2 regions of the Actinopolymorpha sp. NPDC004070 genome follow, and region 1 is predicted to be linked to the other one. Evidence: riboswitches for the same ligand, from Rfam matches in the RefSeq annotation. Region 1 holds a riboswitch; the other holds the start of a gene.
The links. A riboswitch is a leader RNA that binds a small molecule or an ion and turns the genes downstream of it on or off. The one in region 1 is predicted to bind thiamine pyrophosphate.

Region 1 (8,620 bases):
AGCGTGCCGGAGCGGACGTCGCGTTCCTGTCCCCCACCGTGTAGCAGCGGCACCAGGTCGACCTGGCGCCGGACCACCAGCGCTCCCACGCCGACCGGGCCGCCGAGCTTGTGCCCGGTCACCGTCATCGCGTCCAGGCCGGAGGCGGCGAAGTCGACGGGCAGCTGGCCGACCGCCTGCACGGCGTCGGAGTGCACGGGTATGCCGTAACGCCTGGCCAGCTCGACGACCTCGGCGACCGGCTGGACGGTGCCGACCTCGTTGTTGGCCCACATCACGGTGAGCAGCGCCACCGACTCGGGTTCGGCCTCGACGCTCGCCCGCAGGGCGGCCACGTCGATCCGGCCGTCCTGGTCGACCGGCAGCAACTCCACCTCGGCCCCGGCGAACGAACCCAGCCAGCGCACCGAGTCGAGCACCGCGTGGTGCTCGACGGAGCTGGCCAGCACCCGCCGCCGGCGTGGGTCGGCGGCCCGGCGCGCCCAGAACAGGCCCTTGACCGCGAGGTTGTCCGCCTCGGTGCCGCCACCGGTGAAGACGATCTCCGAGGGCCGGGCGCCGAGCGCCGCGGCCACCGACTCCCGGGACTCCTCCACCAGCCGCCGGGCGGCCCGGCCGGAGGCGTGCAGGGACGATGCGTTGCCCAGCCGGGAGAGCTGGGCGGTCATCGCGGCCACAGCTTCCGGAAGCATCGGGGTGGTCGCGGCATGATCGAGGTAGATGTGAGGTGCCGTCATCGCGGGTCCAGCGTAATGACCACCACCGACACCCGTTCCACCCGCCGGTCGGCGGCCGGCCCCGGCGACGGCCGCCTGCCGGTCAGCCCTGCCCGGGCCAGCCCTCCTGCCGCCACGCGGCGTCCCAGAACATCCACTCCCACGCCGTCGCCCGGGCGTACGCCTCGTGCATGCGTTCCACCGTGGCGGGGTCGGCGCCGCCGGCCACCCGGTCGGCGATCTCGCACACCCGCGCGGTGGACCGGGCGAACTCCTCGTCGGCGTACGTGCCGATCCAGTCGCCGTACGGGTGCCCGGTGAGGTCGCCGGCCGCCGCCAGCAGCCGCATCCCCACGTCCTGGTAGACCCGGAAGCACGGCAGCAGCGCGGCGACGAGCTCGGCGTAGCCGCGGGTGTGCGCGACGCCGAGGAGATACGACGTGTAGCCGACGCAGGTCGGAGACCGCCGGTAGCCGGCCAGGTCCTGCACGTGCGTGCGGTGCAGGTCCTGTTCGACCTCGATCGCGGTGTGCGCGGACTTCGCGAAGAACGCGAGGTCCGCGCTGTTCGGCGCCTTCACCGCGGCGGCCGCGAGCGCCCGGGCGTAGTCGTCGAGGTAGAAGGCGTCCTGGGCGAGGTAGTACGCGAACCGCGCGCCGTCCAGGCTGCCGTCGCCGAGGGTCACCACGAACGGCAGCGCGTCGATCGCCGCTCGGGTCTTCGCGGTGGCCGCCCAGGCGTCCGCGCAGAACCCCGTCGATCCGTTCTCCACGGTGGCCGCCGTCACCACGATCCCCGCCAGGCGTGGAAGTGGTGCACCGGCCCGTGTCCCCCGCCGACGTCGAGGGAGTCGGCCGCGGCCAGCGCGCCGGTCAGGTAGTCCTTGGCATCGCCGACGGCGGTACGCCAGTCCGGCCGCTGGGGACGCAGTGCGGCAATCGCGGAGGAAAGTGTGCAACCCGTGCCGTGGGTGTGCCGGGTGCGGATCCGGGGCGCCCGCAGCCACTGCACGCCGTCGGCGTCGGCGTACAGGTCGGCGGACTCCTCCGGGTCCTCGCCGTGCCCGCCCTTCAGCAGGACCCGGGGTACGCCGAGAGCCAGTAGGTCAGCGGCCTGGCGTTCCACCTCGGCGGGCGTGCGGGCCGGCGAGGTGTCCAGGAGGGCGGCGGCCTCGGGGAGGTTCGGGGTCACCAGGGCGGCCAGCGGGAGCAGGTCGGTCCGCACGACCGCGACCGCGTCCTCGGTGAGCAGCCGGTCCCCGCTGGAGGCGACCATCACCGGGTCGAGCACCACCGACGGGAGCCGATCCCGGTGGCGGCGGAGCGCGTCCGCGACCGTGTGCACGACCGTGGCGTCGGCGAGCATGCCGACCTTCACCGCGTCCACGCGGACGTCGGCGACGAGGGTGTCCACCTGCTCGGCGACGAACGCCGGCGGGACGACGTGGATGCCGGTGACGCCGCGGGTGTTCTGCGCTGTCAGCGCCACCAGGACGGCGGTGCCGTAGGCGCCGAGGGCGGAGAACGTCTTCAGGTCGGCCTGGATCCCCGCGCCACCGGAAGGGTCGCTGGTGGCGATGGTCAGGGCGACGGGCACGTGAGCGGTCATCGAACCTCCGTACGCAGGGCTCGGGCGGCCGCCGCTGGGTCGGGCCGGCCGCACACCGCGCTCACCACCGCGATCCCGGCCACGCCGGTGGCGCGCACGGCGGCGGCGTTGTCCGGGCCGATGCCGCCGATCGCCACGCAGGGCAGGCCCGCCGCGGCGGCAGTGGCGACGAGGTCGGCGAGAAGGGCCAGGCCGCCCGGCGACGCCGCGTCCGCCTTCGTCGTCTGGGCGAAGACCGGGCCCACGCCGAGGTAGTCCACGGTCCCCGGCGGCAGTGTGAGCGCGCCGTCGAGGTGGCCAGGAGCGTGCACGGACAGCCCGATCCACGCACCCGGCCCGAGCAGGTCGCGCGCGTGCTCCGGCGGCAGGTCGGACTGGCCGAGGTGGACGCCGTCCGCACTGAGCGCGTACGCGACGTCGGCACGGTCGTTCACGAACAGGGGTACGCCGGTCCCGGCGAGCACCTCGCGCACCTGCGCGCCGGTACGGAGCAGGTCCCGGGTCGTGGCGCCCGGGTCGCGCAGCTGTACGGCACTCACCCCGCCGGCAACGGCGTCCCGCACCGTCGCGGCCACCCCGCGCGGGCCACACAGCGCGGCGTCGGTGACGAGGTAGAGCGAGAGGTCGAGCGCCCCGCCCGGATGGTCGCCCATCGGTGTCAACCCAGCCTTGCGGCGGCGCGGATCCGGTCGGCGCCGGTGGCGTCCAGCTCGTCCAGCAACGCGGTGGCGAACGACCCGGGCCGCGGCGCCCGCGCGGCCGCCGCCTCTCCGGCGAGAGTGAGCAGCACCGTCGCCGCGGTGGCGGCCAGCAGGGCGTCCCCGGTCACCGCGAGGCAGCCGGCGGTGAGCGCGCCGAGCACGCAGCCGACACCGGTGACCCGGGTCATCAGCGGATGGCCGTTGGCGATCCGTACGGTGCGTTCGCCGTCGGTGAGCAGGTCGACCGGGCCGCTCACCGCCACCGTCAGGCCGTACGTTCCGGCCAGCGACCGGGCGGCCGGCCACGCCTGCTCCGGATCGGCGGTCGACTCCACGCCGCGGCCACCGGCGCCGCCGGTCAGGGCGAGCACCTCCGAGGCGTTCCCCCGTACGACCGCGGGCGGTGCGAGCGCGAGCAGGTCACCTGCCAGGGCGGTACGCCACGGCAGCGGACCGGCGGCCACGGGGTCGAGCACCCACGGCCGCCCGGCCCGGGCGGCCGACGTCACCGACGCCCGCATGCCCTCGGCCGAGGCGTGGGTGACCGTACCGAGGTTGACCAGCACCGCACCGGCGCCGGCGGCGAGCACCTGCGCGTCCTCGGGGGTGTCGGTCATCGCCGGTGACGCGCCCGCGGCGAGCAGGGCGTTGGCGGTGAAGTTGGCGACGACGAGATTGGTGAGGCAGTGCACCAGCGGCGCCTGGTCGCGGAGGTCCTCGCGTACCCCCGCTACGGCGTCCGCGGTGACAGACGTGGTCGTGACCATCGCGCGACAGTCCCTTCGCCAGCATGATCTGGATCAGGTTCGACGGGTGTGATCTCAGTCCCGGCGTACGGGACACCCCGCGTCACTGCGTCCGACCGTACCGGCTGGGCGCACGACGTGCGAACGCCGGTCCACGCGGTCAGCCCGCGTGGACCGGCGTTCGCCGGGTGCAATGCCCGGTGCGTCGCTCTCGCCGGTCAGCCCTTGCGGCGGTTGACCTCCTCGGTCGCCTGCGGCAGCACCGCGTGCAGGTCGCCGACGACGCCGAAGTCGGCCATCTCGAAGATCGGCGCCTCCGGGTCCTTGTTGACCACCGCGATCGTCTTCGAGGTCTGCATGCCCGCCCGGTGCTGGATCGCACCGGAGATGCCGGCGGCGAGGTACAGCTGCGGGGAGACGGTCTTGCCCGTCTGGCCCACCTGGTACGCGTGGGGGTACCAACCGGCGTCCACGGCGGCGCGGGACGCGCCGACCGCGCCGCCGAGCGCGTCGGCGAGCCCCTCGACGACGGCGAAGTTGTCCGCCGAGCCGACGCCGCGGCCACCGGAGACGACGATCGCCGCCTCGGTCAGCTCCGGGCGCCCGGTCTGGGTGCGCGGCGAACGCTCCACCACCCGCGCGGCCCGGGCCCGGTCCGACACCGTGACGTCGGTCTTCTCCTCCACCGGCTGGGCGGGTGCGGGTTCGGGCGTGGCGGAGTTGGGCTTGACGGTCAGGATCGGCGTGCCGTGGGTGACCCGGGACCGGACGGTGTAGTTGCCGGCGAACACCGCCTGGGTGGCGACGACCGTGCCGTCACCGGGCTGCACGTCCACGACGTCGGTGAGGACGCCGGACGCGAGCTTGATCGCCAGCCGCCCGGCGATCTCCTTGCCCTCCGCGCCGGAGGCCAGCATGATCGCGGCCGGCGTGGCGCGCTCGGCGAGCTGGGCCAGCGCCTCCGCCTTCGGTGCCACGAGGTGGTCGGTCAGCTCCGGCTGCTCCAGCAGGTAGACCTTCTGGGCGCCGTACGTCGCCAGGGTGTCCCTGGCCTGCTCGTAGCCGCTGCCGACGAACACCGCGTAGGGTTCGCCGAGGCGCCGCGCCATGGTCAGCAGCTCGGTGGTGGTCTTGCGTACGACCCCGTCGACGTGGTCGACGAGAACCAGGATCTCGCTCATTTCGGCACGCTTCCTTGCAGTCGCCCGCGGTCGGTCGCCCGTACCCGGATCGGTGGTCGAAGGTCTTCGGCAGCTTGCGGCAGGTCTCGCGGCAGGTCGCGGCAGATCAGACGAACCGCTGCTCGGCGAGGTACGCCACGAGCCGCTGCCCGCCGTCGCCCTCGTCGGTGACGACCGTGCCCTTCTGCCGCGGCGGCCGGGCCTCGAAGGAGTCGACCGCGGTCCATGCGGCGGCCAGGCCGACGGCACCGGCGTCGACGCCGAGGTCGGCGAGGCTCCAGGTCTGCACCGGCTTCTTCTTCGCCGCCATGATGCCCTTGAACGACGGGTAGCGGGGCTCGTTGGCCTGGTCGGTGACCGAGACCACGGCCGGCAGGGAGGCCTCGACGGTCTCGGTGGCGGCCTCGCCGTCGCGGCGGATCCGTACCGTGCCGTCACCGACCTCGAGCTCACTGGCGAAGGTGACCTGCGGCAGGTCCAGCCGCTCGGCCAGCATCGCCGGGATCACCGACATGCTGCCGTCGGTGGACGCCATCCCGCACAGCACGAGGTCGACCGGCTGCTCGGCGCCCAGCTTGCGGACCGCCTCGGCCAACACCAGCGACGTGCCCACCGAGTCCGAGCCGTGGATGGCGTCGTCGAGCACATGCACGGCCTTGCCCGCGCCCATCTGCAGGCTCTTCTTCAGCGCGTCGGCGGCGTCGGCGGGACCGACGGTGAGGACTGTCACCTCGGCGTCGCCGGCGTCGGCGAGCTTGAGGGCGGCCTCGACGGCGTACTCGTCCAGCTCCGACAGCAGGCCGGGCACGCCGGACCGGTCGACGGTCCGGTCGCCGGCGTCGAAGCCGCGTTCCGCGGTCGCGTCCGGGACGTACTTCACACACACCACGATGTTCATGCTCGCGTCCGGCTCCTCACTCGCGTCCTTGGCTCGCCTGGGGTTCCGCCCCAACCGTAGACGGGACCTACCCGACTGGCGCGAGGTTACCCGTGAGTAGCTTCGCGGGCAACCGCCAGGCACCCGGGGAGCACGAGCGCCCTCCCCGGGACCCGGCGTGCGTACGAGGCGTCCTACAGAACGGCGGTCAGCGACTCGGCGGTCTTGGCCACCGCGTCACGCGGAGCCATGGCCCGCAGCTCCGCGTTGAACGGCTCGACCTTGACCGGCCCGACGTACCCGATCTTGCGCAGGGCACCCACGAAACCGGCCACGTCGATCACCCCGGTCGCGCCGGGCAACATGCGCTGACCGTCCTGCTGCTGGTCACGCTCCAGACCGGTGGGCGCGTCGTTGAGGTCGACGGCCACCACCTCCTGCGCGGACAGTTCGGCGATGTCGGCCGCGGACTCACCGGAGGTGTACCAGTGGAAGGTGTCCAGGATGAGGCCGACGTTGGGGCTGCCCACGGCGTCGATGAGCTCGCGCGCCTCGGCGAGGGTGTGCACGAAGGGGTACAGCTCGGTGCTCCAGAACGACTTGGGTCCGACGTACTCCAGCCCGAACCGCACCCCGGCACCGGCCAGGATCTCGTCCACGAGCGCGATCCGCTCGGCGTGCCGGCGGAAGTTGCGCCGGTAGGTCAGCGTGTTGCTCATCGGCCGGATCCAGGTGCCCACCCGGTCGATGCCGTACGACGCCAGCCGGACGGCCTGGTCGTTCAGCGCGTCCAGCTGGGAGGCGAACGCCGCCGCGTTCGCGTTCAGGTCGACCGGCAGGCCGGCGTTCCCCCACTTCACGCCGTGCTCGGCGAGCCGCGATCGCAGCCCCTCGACCTGCTCGGCGGGTGAGGAGGTGAGGTAGCCGACGTCCGGCTCGACCGCCCCGAAGCCGAACTCGATCGCGAGGTCGACGGCGGCCTCGAAGCCCGGCTTGATCCCGAGCGCGCCGCAGCTGAGGTTGGTGTAGAAACCGTCGGTGTTCTGGTCTGCCATGAGTTCCGGCTCTCCGTCTTGTCCCGGGTACACGTTCGCGGTCCAGTCTGGCCGAGGACACCCTGCGGAGGGGAGGCGCGGCCCGCGCACACGGGGCCGAAACAGGACCCGCGGTCCGGCACCGCCCGGCTGGCCGGCGCAAGTAGCCTGACCGTCACCCGGGCCGGAATCTCCCATGCTCCGGGACGAGCAGAGGAGAGCCGAACGTGCCGGACCTGCCCCTCACCGGTGAGCGCACCATGCCCGGCATCTGGCACGAGACCTACTGGTTCGCCCGGCACGTGGTCGGCTACGACTGGGCGGCCGGCCTGCTGGCCGAACACGCCGCACAGGCCGGACACGCTTCACCCGGTGGGCGGAAGCCGCGGGTGCTGGACGCCGGCTGCGGTGAGGGCTACGGCGCGCGGAGTCTGTACGACTCGCTGGGCTCGGTCTGCCCGGGAGCGACCGTGGTGGGCGTCGACTACGACGCTGCGGCCGCCGCGCACGCCGCCGCGACCTACCCCGACGTACGGCTGGTGCGCGGCAACCTCGTCCAGCTGCCGTTCGCCGACCGGTCCTTCGGCGCGGTGGTCAGCCTGCAGACGATCGAGCATCTGTGGAACCAGCCCGCGTTCGTCGCCGAGTGCGCCCGGGTCACCGAGCCCGGCGGCATGCTGGCCTGGTCCACGCCGAACCACCTGACCTTCCCGCCCGGCAACATCTGCCACGCCAAGGAGCTCACCGCGCCCGAGCTCCGCGCCCTGGTCGAGCGGCCAGCCGCGGACCTCGATCTCGAGCTCGTCACGATGACCGGGCTGCGGCACGGCCCGCGCATCGAGCACTGGGAACGCCGGCACGGCGACCTGGTGAAGGCCCAGCTGGCCGACGAGCCGGCCGCCTGGTCAGGGGAGCTGGCGACGTTCGTCGCGTCCCTGACGGCGGCCGACTTCGTGCTGTCCCCGGACGACCTGGACACCAGCCTCGACCTGCTCGTGCACGTACGGGTGAACGGCTAGACCTGCTCGCCGACCACCACGGCCTCGGCCGGCACCTCGTGCGGGTTCGGCTCGCGGCCGGCGTACATCATGCCCACCGCGCCGGCACACAGCACGGCCGCCACGACGAACGGCGCCCGCTGGGAGCCGCCCCACTCGGCGATGTGGCCGACCAGGATCGCCGCGGCCGCACCACCCATCCAGCGCAGGAAGTTGTAGCCGGCGCTGGCGATCGGGCGGGGTGCGTCCGAGACCGACATCGCCATGCCGGTGAGGAAGGTGTTCAGGCAGCCCGAGGCGATACCTGAGGCGATGGTCGCCACCACGACGACCGGCACCGAACCCCAGACGAACGCCAGCATGAGCAGGGCGTACATCGCGAGAGCCAGCATGGTCGCGTTGCGCTCGCCGATCCTCGCGGCCAGCCGCGGGCCGACGACGACGCCGCAGACCGCGACCATCAGACCCCAGCCGAAGAAGATCCCGCCGACCGCGAACGCGCCGTACCCGAGGACGAACGGCGTCCAGGCCAGCACGGTGAAGAAGGCGTACGTGTAGAGCAGCGCGGACAGTGCCACCAGCAGCAGCCGGCGGTCGCGAAGCGCCCTGAACGGCGCGCTCACCGAGACCCGCTGCGTGCTCGGCCGGTCCCGGACCAGCATGGTCGCGGTCAGCACCAGGGCGACCAGCATCAGGAAGGACGTACCGACGAACGGGCCGCGCCAGGAAATGCTGCCCAACAGCGCGCCCACCAGCGGC
Region 2 (8,620 bases), on a different contig from region 1:
TCGACAACGGCCTGGTCGCCGAGATCGCCCCGGCCGACCATGCGGCGATGTTCCGGTTCACGTTCACCGGGCCCACCTCCACGCTGCTCTTCGACAACGTCGATGCCGACGCCGCGGTGAGCGTCGATCCGGAGACCGGTGTGCTGACCGGCTACACCGACACCGGCAGCCGGCGGTCCAACGGCGCGAGCCGGATGTTCGTGTACGCGGAGTTCGACCGGCCCGTGGTCGAGTCCGGCCGACCCGACGGCGTGGGCGAGCGTGCGCAGGCGGCGGCGTACGCGAGGTTCGACCCGGCCGGCGAGCGGACGGTGACCATGCGGATCGCCACCTCGCTGATCAGCCTGGAGCAGGCACGCCACAACCTCGCACTGGAGATCGCGCCCGGCGACACCTTCGAGGACGTCCGCGAACGCGCCCAGCGGCAGTGGGACGACACCCTCGGCGTGATCGAGGTGGAAGGGGCGAGCGAGGACCAGCTCACCACGCTGTACTCCAACCTCTATCGGCTGTACCTGTATCCCAACTCCGCCCACGAGAACACCGGCACCGCGCAGGTGCCCATCTACGCGCACGCCGTGCAGGCGGCGACGTCCGCGCCGCCGAGCGGCCCCACCCGGACAGGTGCCGACGTCGTTCCCGGCAAGGCGTACGTCAACAACGGCTTCTGGGACACCTACCGCACCACCTGGCCGGCCTACGCCCTGTTCACCCCCGGGCTGGCCGGTGAACTGGTGGAGGGGTTCCTCCAGCAGTACCGCGACGGCGGCTGGGTGGCCCGCTGGTCCTCCCCCGGCTACGCCGACTGCATGGTCGGCACCAGTTCCGACGTGGCCTTCGCCGACGCCTACTGCAAGGGCATCGAGGGCTTCGACGCCTGGGCGGCCTACGAGTCGGCGGTGAAGAACGCCACCGTCCGCCCGCCCAACCCGTTCGTCGGCCGCAAGGGCATGGAGCGTTCGCCGTTCCTCGGCTACACGCCGGTGGAGGCGACCGAGGAGGCGATGTCGTGGTCGATGGACGGCTACATCAACGACTTCGGCATCGCCATGATGGCCGGGCAGCTGGCCCGCGACGTGGGGCCCGACGACGCCCGCTACTCCCGGTTGCGCGAGGAGGAGGAGTACTTCCGCCGGCGTGCGCTCGGCTACGTCCACCTGTTCGACCCGGCGGTCGGCTTCTTCCAGGGCCGGCACGGCGACGGTTCGCGGCGGCTGTCACCGCAGGAGTTCGACCCGCGGGTGTGGGGCTTCGACTACACCGAGACCAACGCCTGGAACATGGCGTTCCACGTTCCGCACGACGGCGCCGGCCTCGCCTGGCTCTACGGCGGGCGGGAGGCGCTCGCGCGCAGATTGGACGAGTTCTTCGCCACCCCGGAGACCGGTGAGGAACGGTTCAAGGGTTCCTACGGCACCGTCATCCACGAGATGACCGAGGCCCGCGACGTACGCATGGGGATGTACGGCCACAGCAACCAGCCGGCCCACCACATCGCCTACATGTACACCTACGCCGGACGGCCGGCGCGCACCCAGGAGAAGGTGCGCGAGGTGCTCAACCGGCTCTACCTCGGCAGCGAGCTCGGGCAGGGCTACTGCGGCGACGAGGACAACGGTGAGATGTCGGCGTGGCAGGTGTTCAGCGCGCTCGGGTTCTACCCGCTGCAGATGGGCAGCCCCCGCTACGCGATCGGCTCGCCGTTGTTCACCCGGGCGACCGTGCACCTGGAGTCCGGCGCCGACCTGGTGATCAGCGCACCGGACAACGACGCGGGCAACATCCACGTGCAGGGCCTCACCGTGGACGGTGTGCCCTACGACCGGGCCTGGCTGCCGCACGACCTGCTCGCCAAGGGCGGCGTGCTGGAGTTCGCCATGGGGCCCGAGCCGTCCGACTGGGCGAGCGGACCCGACGCCGCACCGCCGTCGCTCACCGAGCCCGGCGAGGCACCCGCACCTCTCGTCGACGTCACCCGGCCCAGCGCGGGCACGGCCCGGGCGAGCGAGGGCGTGGACGCCGAGTACCTGTTCGACGACAGCTCGGCCGGCTCGGTGACGTTCACCGGCACCCAGCGGTGGGTGTCGTACGAGCTGGCGGCACCGGCCCGGGTTGCCTTCTACACGCTCACCTCCGCGGTGGAGAACGCCGGCGCGGCCCCCACGGCGTGGGTGCTCGCCGGCTCCCGGGACGGGACCAGCTGGGAGGTTCTGGACACCAGGAGCGGGGAGGAGTTCGCGTGGCCGGTGCACACCCGGCCGTTCCGGGTAGCCACGCCCGGTGACTACACCCACTACCGGCTCGACCTCGCGCCGGCGCCCGAGAACGCGGCCGGCGGCGAGCCGGTGGCCCTCGCCCAGGTGGAACTGCTGGCCTAGCGTCTGTCCCGGCCCAGGATCCAGCCCAGATCCGGGCGTGAGCCGGCGGGCGGAGGAGACACGCGTCAGGTAGCCGACTTCGAGTCGGGCGCGAGCGCCCTACGATCGGGGCATGACTGATCACGCCCGCGCCGAACGCCGAGCGCTCGCCGACCTGCTGGACACGCTGGGGCCGGACGCGCCCACCCTGTGCGCCGACTGGACGACGTCCGACCTCGCCGCCCACCTGGTGATCCGGGAGAGTGACCCGCTCGGTGCCGCGGGCATCCTGCTGCCGCCCCTCGCCGACAAGACGAAGGAACACATGGCCGGCCTCGTCGGGCGGCTCGGCTACACCGGGGTGGTCGACCGCTTCCGACAGGGTCCGCCCACGTGGTCCCCGGCGCGGCTGCCGGTGGTGGACCGTGCGGCCAACACGGTGGAGTTCTTCGTCCACCACGAGGACGTGCGGCGTGCCCAGCCGGACTGGACCCCGCGCGACCTGCCGAACGACTTCGAAAACCTCCTGTGGCGGCGGGTCGGCAGCGCCGGGCGGATGCTGTTCCGCCGGTCCGCGGCCGGAGTGCTGGTGGCCCGCCCCGACGGCGCCACCGCCCGGGTCCGCAAGGGCGAGCCGACCGCCGTGCTGTCCGGGCGCCCGAGCGAGATCACGTTGTACATGTTCGGGCGCAGGGGTGCGTCCCGGGCCGAGGTCGGCGGTCCGCCGGCGGCTGTCCAGGCGCTGGCCCACGCCCCGCTGGGCGTCTGACGGCCCGACCGCCCCACGTGGGCGGCGAGCCGTCGCCGTCCCTGGGCGGACGACGCCCCGGCACCGCCCGGGCGCCCGCGAGTCCCGGCGGCCAGGTGTAACCTTCGGGCGGCAGCGACACAAGAAACACAGGCCAGCAGGACAGCAGTAGCGACAGACAACAGCAGACGACAGGGGAGCGCGGAAGCGCTGAGAGTGCGGGGCCGCCAGAGATGGCGCCGCCCGCAGACCCTCGAACCTGATCTGGGTAATGCCAGCGCAGGAAGTCGGTCTGTCCGTTCGTCACCGGGCCCGTGCCCGGCCGATCGACCGATCGGGCGGTGCGGAGCCCCGCGGCGAGTCGGACCCGTGGCACTCAGGCCGCGTCTCCTCCCCGGTACAGGGAGGACGTTCATGACCCAGGATGTGACCTCGACCGCGACCCGCGGTCAGCGACCTGTCGACCGGCGGTGGCGCACCGTCGACATCGTGGTCGCCGCCGTGGTCGCGGTGGCGTTCGGCGTGGTGTTCGGCGCCTGGAACGCCCTGTGGGCGGCGCTCGGCCCCGTGTTCACCGGCTTCCCGCCCGGTCAGGCCGTGATGTACGGCATGTGGCTGCTCCCCGGCGTCCTCGGCGGCCTGCTGATCCGCAAGCCCGGCGCCGCGGTGTTCACCGAACTCGTCGCCGCCGCCGTCTCGGTCTACTTCGCCGCGCCCTCGCCGTTGGCGATCATCCTGTACGGACTGGTCCAGGGCCTGGCCGCCGAACTCGTCTTCGCGGCGTTCCGTTACCGCCGCTGGCGGCTGCCGGTGGCGCTGCTCGCCGGTGCGGTCGCGGGGGTGGTCCCGGCCGTCATGGACAACGTGCTCTACAACCTCAAGTGGGCGCCGACCTGGCAGCTCGTGTACGGCGTGCTCGTGGTGGTGAGCTCGCTCGTCATCGCCGGGGCCGGCTCGTTCGCCCTCGTCCGCACCCTCGCCGCCACCGGCGTCCTGGCACCGTTCGCGTCCGGCCGGGAGCAGACATCCCGGTGAGCGCGTCGGCGACGGCCTCGCTGCCCGCCGCGTCCGGGCCCGGCTCCGCACTGGCGGTCCGGGCCCGTGGGTGGTCCTTCCGGTACGCCGGCCGGCAGACGTGGGCGGTCCGCGATCTCGATCTCGACGTCGAGCCCGGCGAGCGGGTGCTGCTCGCCGGCCCGTCCGGTGGGGGCAAGAGCACCCTGCTCACCGGCCTGGCCGGTCTGCTGGACACCGAACAGTCCGCCGACGTCGAGGGCACCCTGCTGGTCGGTGGGTCGCCACCGCCGCAGGTACGCGACCGGATCGGCCTGGCGTTCCAGGATCCCGAGACGCAGCTGGTGATGGCCCGGGCCGGCGACGACGTGGCGTTCGGGCTGGAGAACCGCGCCGTGCCCACCGAGCGCATCTGGCCGCGGGTCGACGACGCGCTCGCGCTGACCGGTTTCCCGTACGGCAGGGACCATCCGACCGGGCGGCTGTCGGGCGGGGAGAAGCAACGGCTCGTTCTGGCCGGGGTGGTGGCGCTGCGCCCGGACCTGATCCTGCTGGACGAGCCGACCGCCAACCTCGACCCCGACGGGGCGGCGCTCGTACGCCAGGCCGTCGACCAGGTGGTCGCGGCCACCGGAGCGACGCTGGTCGTGGTCGACCACCGGGTCGGCGACTGGCTGCCGCTGGTGGACCGGGTGGTGGTGCTCCGCTCCGGCGGCGGCGTCCTCGCCGACGGCAGCCCGGAGAAGGTCTTCGCCACCGACCACGCGTCGCTCGCCGCGGCCGGTGTGTGGATCCCGGGCGAGCTGCCGGCACCCCGGCGGCCGCCTGCCCCGACCACCCCGACCACCTCGACCACCTCGACCGGCTCGCCCGCGCCGGCCGCTCCGGCTGCCTCGGCCGAGCTGCTCACCGCTGCATCGGTCAGCTACACCTACCCGGCCGCGGACCGGCCCGCCCTCACCGGTGCCGACCTGCGGCTGTCCGCCGGTGAGGTGGTCGCGGTCTCCGGCGCGAACGGCTCAGGGAAGTCGACTCTCGCCATGCTGACGGCCGGGTTGCTCGCCCCGTCGTCGGGCGAGGTGACCGTCGCCCCCGAGCTGTCGTCCGGCCGGTCCCCCAGCCTCGCCGGCGGCCGTCGGCCACTGCACCGCTGGCGGGCGGCCCAGCTGGTACGCGCGGTGGGCACGGTCTTCCAGGATCCCGAGCACCAGTTCCTCACCGCGAGCGTGCGGGCCGAGCTCGCCCTCGGGCCCCGGCTGGCGGGCCTGTCCCCCGAGGACACCGGACGCCGGGTGGACGAACTCCTGCACCGGCTCGCCCTGGACCACCTCGCCGACGCGAACCCGTTCACCCTGTCCGGCGGGGAGAAGCGGCGGCTGTCGGTGGGCACCGCGCTGGCGGCCGGTCCGCGGGTGCTCGTCCTGGACGAACCGACGTTCGGGCAGGACCGGCGTACCTGGGGTGAGCTGGTCGACCTGCTCGCCGAGCTGCGCGACGGCGGCCACGCCATCTGCTGCGTGAGCCACGACCGCGACCTGATCGCCGCGCTCGGCGACCGGGAGATCCGCGTACGGTCCGGGCGGGTGATCGGGTGAGCGTCCTCGCCGAGCCGATCGTCACCGACCCGAACGCCCCGGTCACCCGGCTGAACCCGGTCACCAAGATCGTGGCCGCGTTCGTGATCCTGGCCGGGCTGCTGCTCACCGCCGACGCGGTGACGCCGGCCCTCGTCCTCGGCGCCGAGCTGGTCGCCATCGCCGCGGCCGGCCTGCGGTGGCGGACGTTTCTCCGCCGGCTGGTGCTGCTGTTCGTCACCGTCGCCGGGCTCGCGGTGTCCACCCTGCTGTTCACCGACCAGACCGGCGGCACGGTGTGGCTGTCGGCCGGGCCGCTGCACCTGTCCAGCCAGAGCCTGCTGGCCGCCGTGTCGGTGGTGACCCGGGTGCTCGCCATCGCACTGCCGGGCATCGTGGCGTTCGCCTCCACCGACCCCACCGAGTTCGCCGACGCGCTGGTGCAGCACTTCCGTACGCCACCTCGGTTCACCTTCGGCGCGCTGGCGGCGTTCCGGCTGCTGCCGGTGCTGGGCGACGAATGGCGGACCTTGCTGCTCGCCCGCCGCGCGCGGGGCCTGGACGCCGGGCGGTCGCCCGTACGCCGGGCACGGTTGTTCGCCTCGGGCGTGTTCGCCCTGCTGGTGGTGGCGATCCGGCGTGGGGTCCGGCTGGCGACCGCGATGGAGTCGCGCGGCTTCACCGACCGGCCAGGCCGCACCCTCGCCCGGCCCCGGCCACTGCGCCGGGCGGACTGGGTGGTCGTCGCCGGCACGGTCGCGGTCGTGGCGGGCGCCACAGCGGTCAGCCTGGCGCTGGGCACCTGGCGGTTCCTGTTCTGGTAGCCGGCGCGCATCGGGACGAGGAGCCCGAGCCACCGGAGCCTTGTACCCCTGACATCTGTCACGGGTCCGGCCCGCCCGACCCACACGGGGCCGGCGGACTCACTTTCGCCACACTGAGCGGGTGACCATCGCCGAGAACCCCGGCTCGCCCGCCCCGAGCGGTCCACCCGAACTCGAGCTCCGTCCACCCCGGCACCGCGTCGCTCCCCGCGCGAGGCGCTACTGGGCGGCCCGCGCGGGCGCCGGCTGGCTGCTGCTGCTCGCCGTACAGACCGTGTGGTGGATCCTCGCCGGCGGCGGCGCCACCGGCTGGCGGGTGGCCGGAGTCGTGGCGACCGTCGTTCTGGGCGCCGCGCACGTGACGGTGATGCCCCGGTGGCGATACCACGTACACCGCTGGGAGGCCACCGGCGAAGCCGTCTACACCCAGTCCGGATGGTTCGACCAGGAACGCCGGATCGCACCGGTGTCCCGGATCCAGACGGTGGACAGCGAACGCGGCCCGCTGGAGCAGCTCTTCGGCCTGTCGAACGTCACCGTGACCACCGCCTCGGCCGCCGGGCCGCTGAAGATCCACGGCCTGGACCGCGACACCGCGGAGCGGCTGGTCGACGAGCTCACCGCCACCACCCAGGCCAACCAGGGAGACGCGACGTGACGGAGCTCGGCAACCCGCCCAGCACCGCCGCGACCGCGACCGACACCGCGGGCTGGCGCCGGCTCAGTCCGCGGATGCTCGCGGTCCACCCCGTTCAGGAGCTCGTTCGGTCCTTCCCTGCCCTCCTCGGTGCTTTGGTGGCCGGAACCAGCAGCGGGCACGGCCCCTTGTGGGGCCTGGTCGGTCTGGTCCTGGTGATCGGTCTGGGAACGCTGCGGTGGTTCACCACGACGTACCGCATCTCCCCCGCACACGTGCAGGTGCGCCGCGGCCTGCTGCGCCGCCGGGTGCTCACCGTTCCGCGTGACCGCGTCCGCACCGTCGACGTCACCGCGAACGCGATGCACCGGGTGGTGGGGCTGGCCCGGGTCGAGATCGGCACCGGCCGTTCGGACCGCAGGGGCGAGAACGGGCTGAAGCTGGACGCCCTCGCCGGCGCGGACGCCCGCCGCCTGCGCGAGGAGCTCCTCCACCGCCTCCCGCCCGCCGCCGCTCCGGCGGCCGGCCCGGCGCCTGCGACCGCTCCGGCGGCCGGTCCGGCACCCGCGACCACACCCCCACCGGCACCCGAGGACGCGCCGGCGACGACGCCGCGCCCACGCCCGGCCCCGGCGCCGGTGAGCACACCGGAGCAGGAGACCAGGCTGGCCACCCTGGACCCGCGATGGGTGAGGTACGGGCCGTTCACGCTGTCCGGGCTGCTGACCATCGGCGTGGTCCTCGGCTTCGGCTCCCGTGCGGTGTCGGAGGCGAAGATCGACCTGAGCAAGATCGGCCCGGTCCACCGGCTCCTGGACCAGGTGCGCGGCGCGGGCTGGCTGGTGGGAGCCGTGGAGGTGGTCGTCCTCCTGCTGGTCGTCTGCGTCCTCGCGTCCACGCTGGCCTACGTCCTCGCGTTCTGGAACTACCGGCTCACCCGGCATCCGGGCGGGACCCTGCACGTCAACCGAGGCCTGATCACCACCCGCGCCACCAGCATCGAGGAGCGCCGGATGCGCGGCGTCGAACTCAGCGAGCCGCTCTCCCTGCGTCTCGCCGGCGGGGCGCGGTGCATCGCCATCGCCACCGGGCTACGTGTCGGCCGGGGCGCCGAACGCGGCGGGTCGCTGCTGCTTCCCCCGGCGCCGCGCAAGGTCGCCCTGCGGGTGGCCGGGGATGTGTTCGGCGGCGTCGAGCCGTACGTCACGCCGCTCGTCCCGCACGGGCCGCAGGCGGTGCGCCGCAGGTTCACCCGGGCGCTCGGGCTGACCGCGCTCCTGGTCCTCGCGCTGGCCGCGCTGCACGAGGTCGCCGGACTTCCGGCGTGGGTGTGGCAGGCGTGGCTGGTGCTGCTCCCCTGCGCGGCGCTGGTCGCGGCGGACCGGGCGCGCAGCCTCGGCCACGCGCTGCGCGACGGTGTGCTGGTCTGCCGGTTCGGTTCGCTCGTACGCCGCCGCAACGTACTG

Region 2: another riboswitch for thiamine pyrophosphate. It lies ahead of ABZV93_RS09390 (ECF transporter S component); the one in region 1 lies ahead of thiM (hydroxyethylthiazole kinase).

The regions. Positions count from the first base shown of each region.
Region 1 is NZ_JBEXMJ010000025.1:4,065-12,684, reverse strand. It holds gene ABZV93_RS28660 (cysteine desulfurase family protein) at 1-737, opposite strand, end outside; gene ABZV93_RS28655 (TenA family protein) at 820-1,503, opposite strand; gene thiD (bifunctional hydroxymethylpyrimidine kinase/phosphomethylpyrimidine kinase) at 1,500-2,324, opposite strand; gene thiE (thiamine phosphate synthase) at 2,321-2,977, opposite strand; gene thiM (hydroxyethylthiazole kinase) at 2,983-3,792, opposite strand; TPP riboswitch at 3,785-3,882, opposite strand; gene ABZV93_RS28635 (electron transfer flavoprotein subunit alpha/FixB family protein) at 3,990-4,952, opposite strand; gene ABZV93_RS28630 (electron transfer flavoprotein subunit beta/FixA family protein) at 5,059-5,850, opposite strand; gene ABZV93_RS28625 (sugar phosphate isomerase/epimerase family protein) at 6,024-6,884, opposite strand; gene ABZV93_RS28620 (class I SAM-dependent methyltransferase) at 7,091-7,882, shown strand; gene ABZV93_RS28615 (MFS transporter) at 7,879-8,620, opposite strand, start outside.
Region 2 is NZ_JBEXMJ010000004.1:115,948-124,567, forward strand. It holds gene ABZV93_RS09380 (GH92 family glycosyl hydrolase) at 1-2,378, shown strand, start outside; gene ABZV93_RS09385 (TIGR03085 family metal-binding protein) at 2,491-3,126, shown strand; TPP riboswitch at 3,289-3,408, shown strand; gene ABZV93_RS09390 (ECF transporter S component) at 3,520-4,140, shown strand; gene ABZV93_RS09395 (ABC transporter ATP-binding protein) at 4,137-5,714, shown strand; gene ABZV93_RS09400 (energy-coupling factor transporter transmembrane component T) at 5,711-6,517, shown strand; gene ABZV93_RS09405 (PH domain-containing protein) at 6,639-7,175, shown strand; gene ABZV93_RS09410 (PH domain-containing protein) at 7,172-8,620, shown strand, end outside.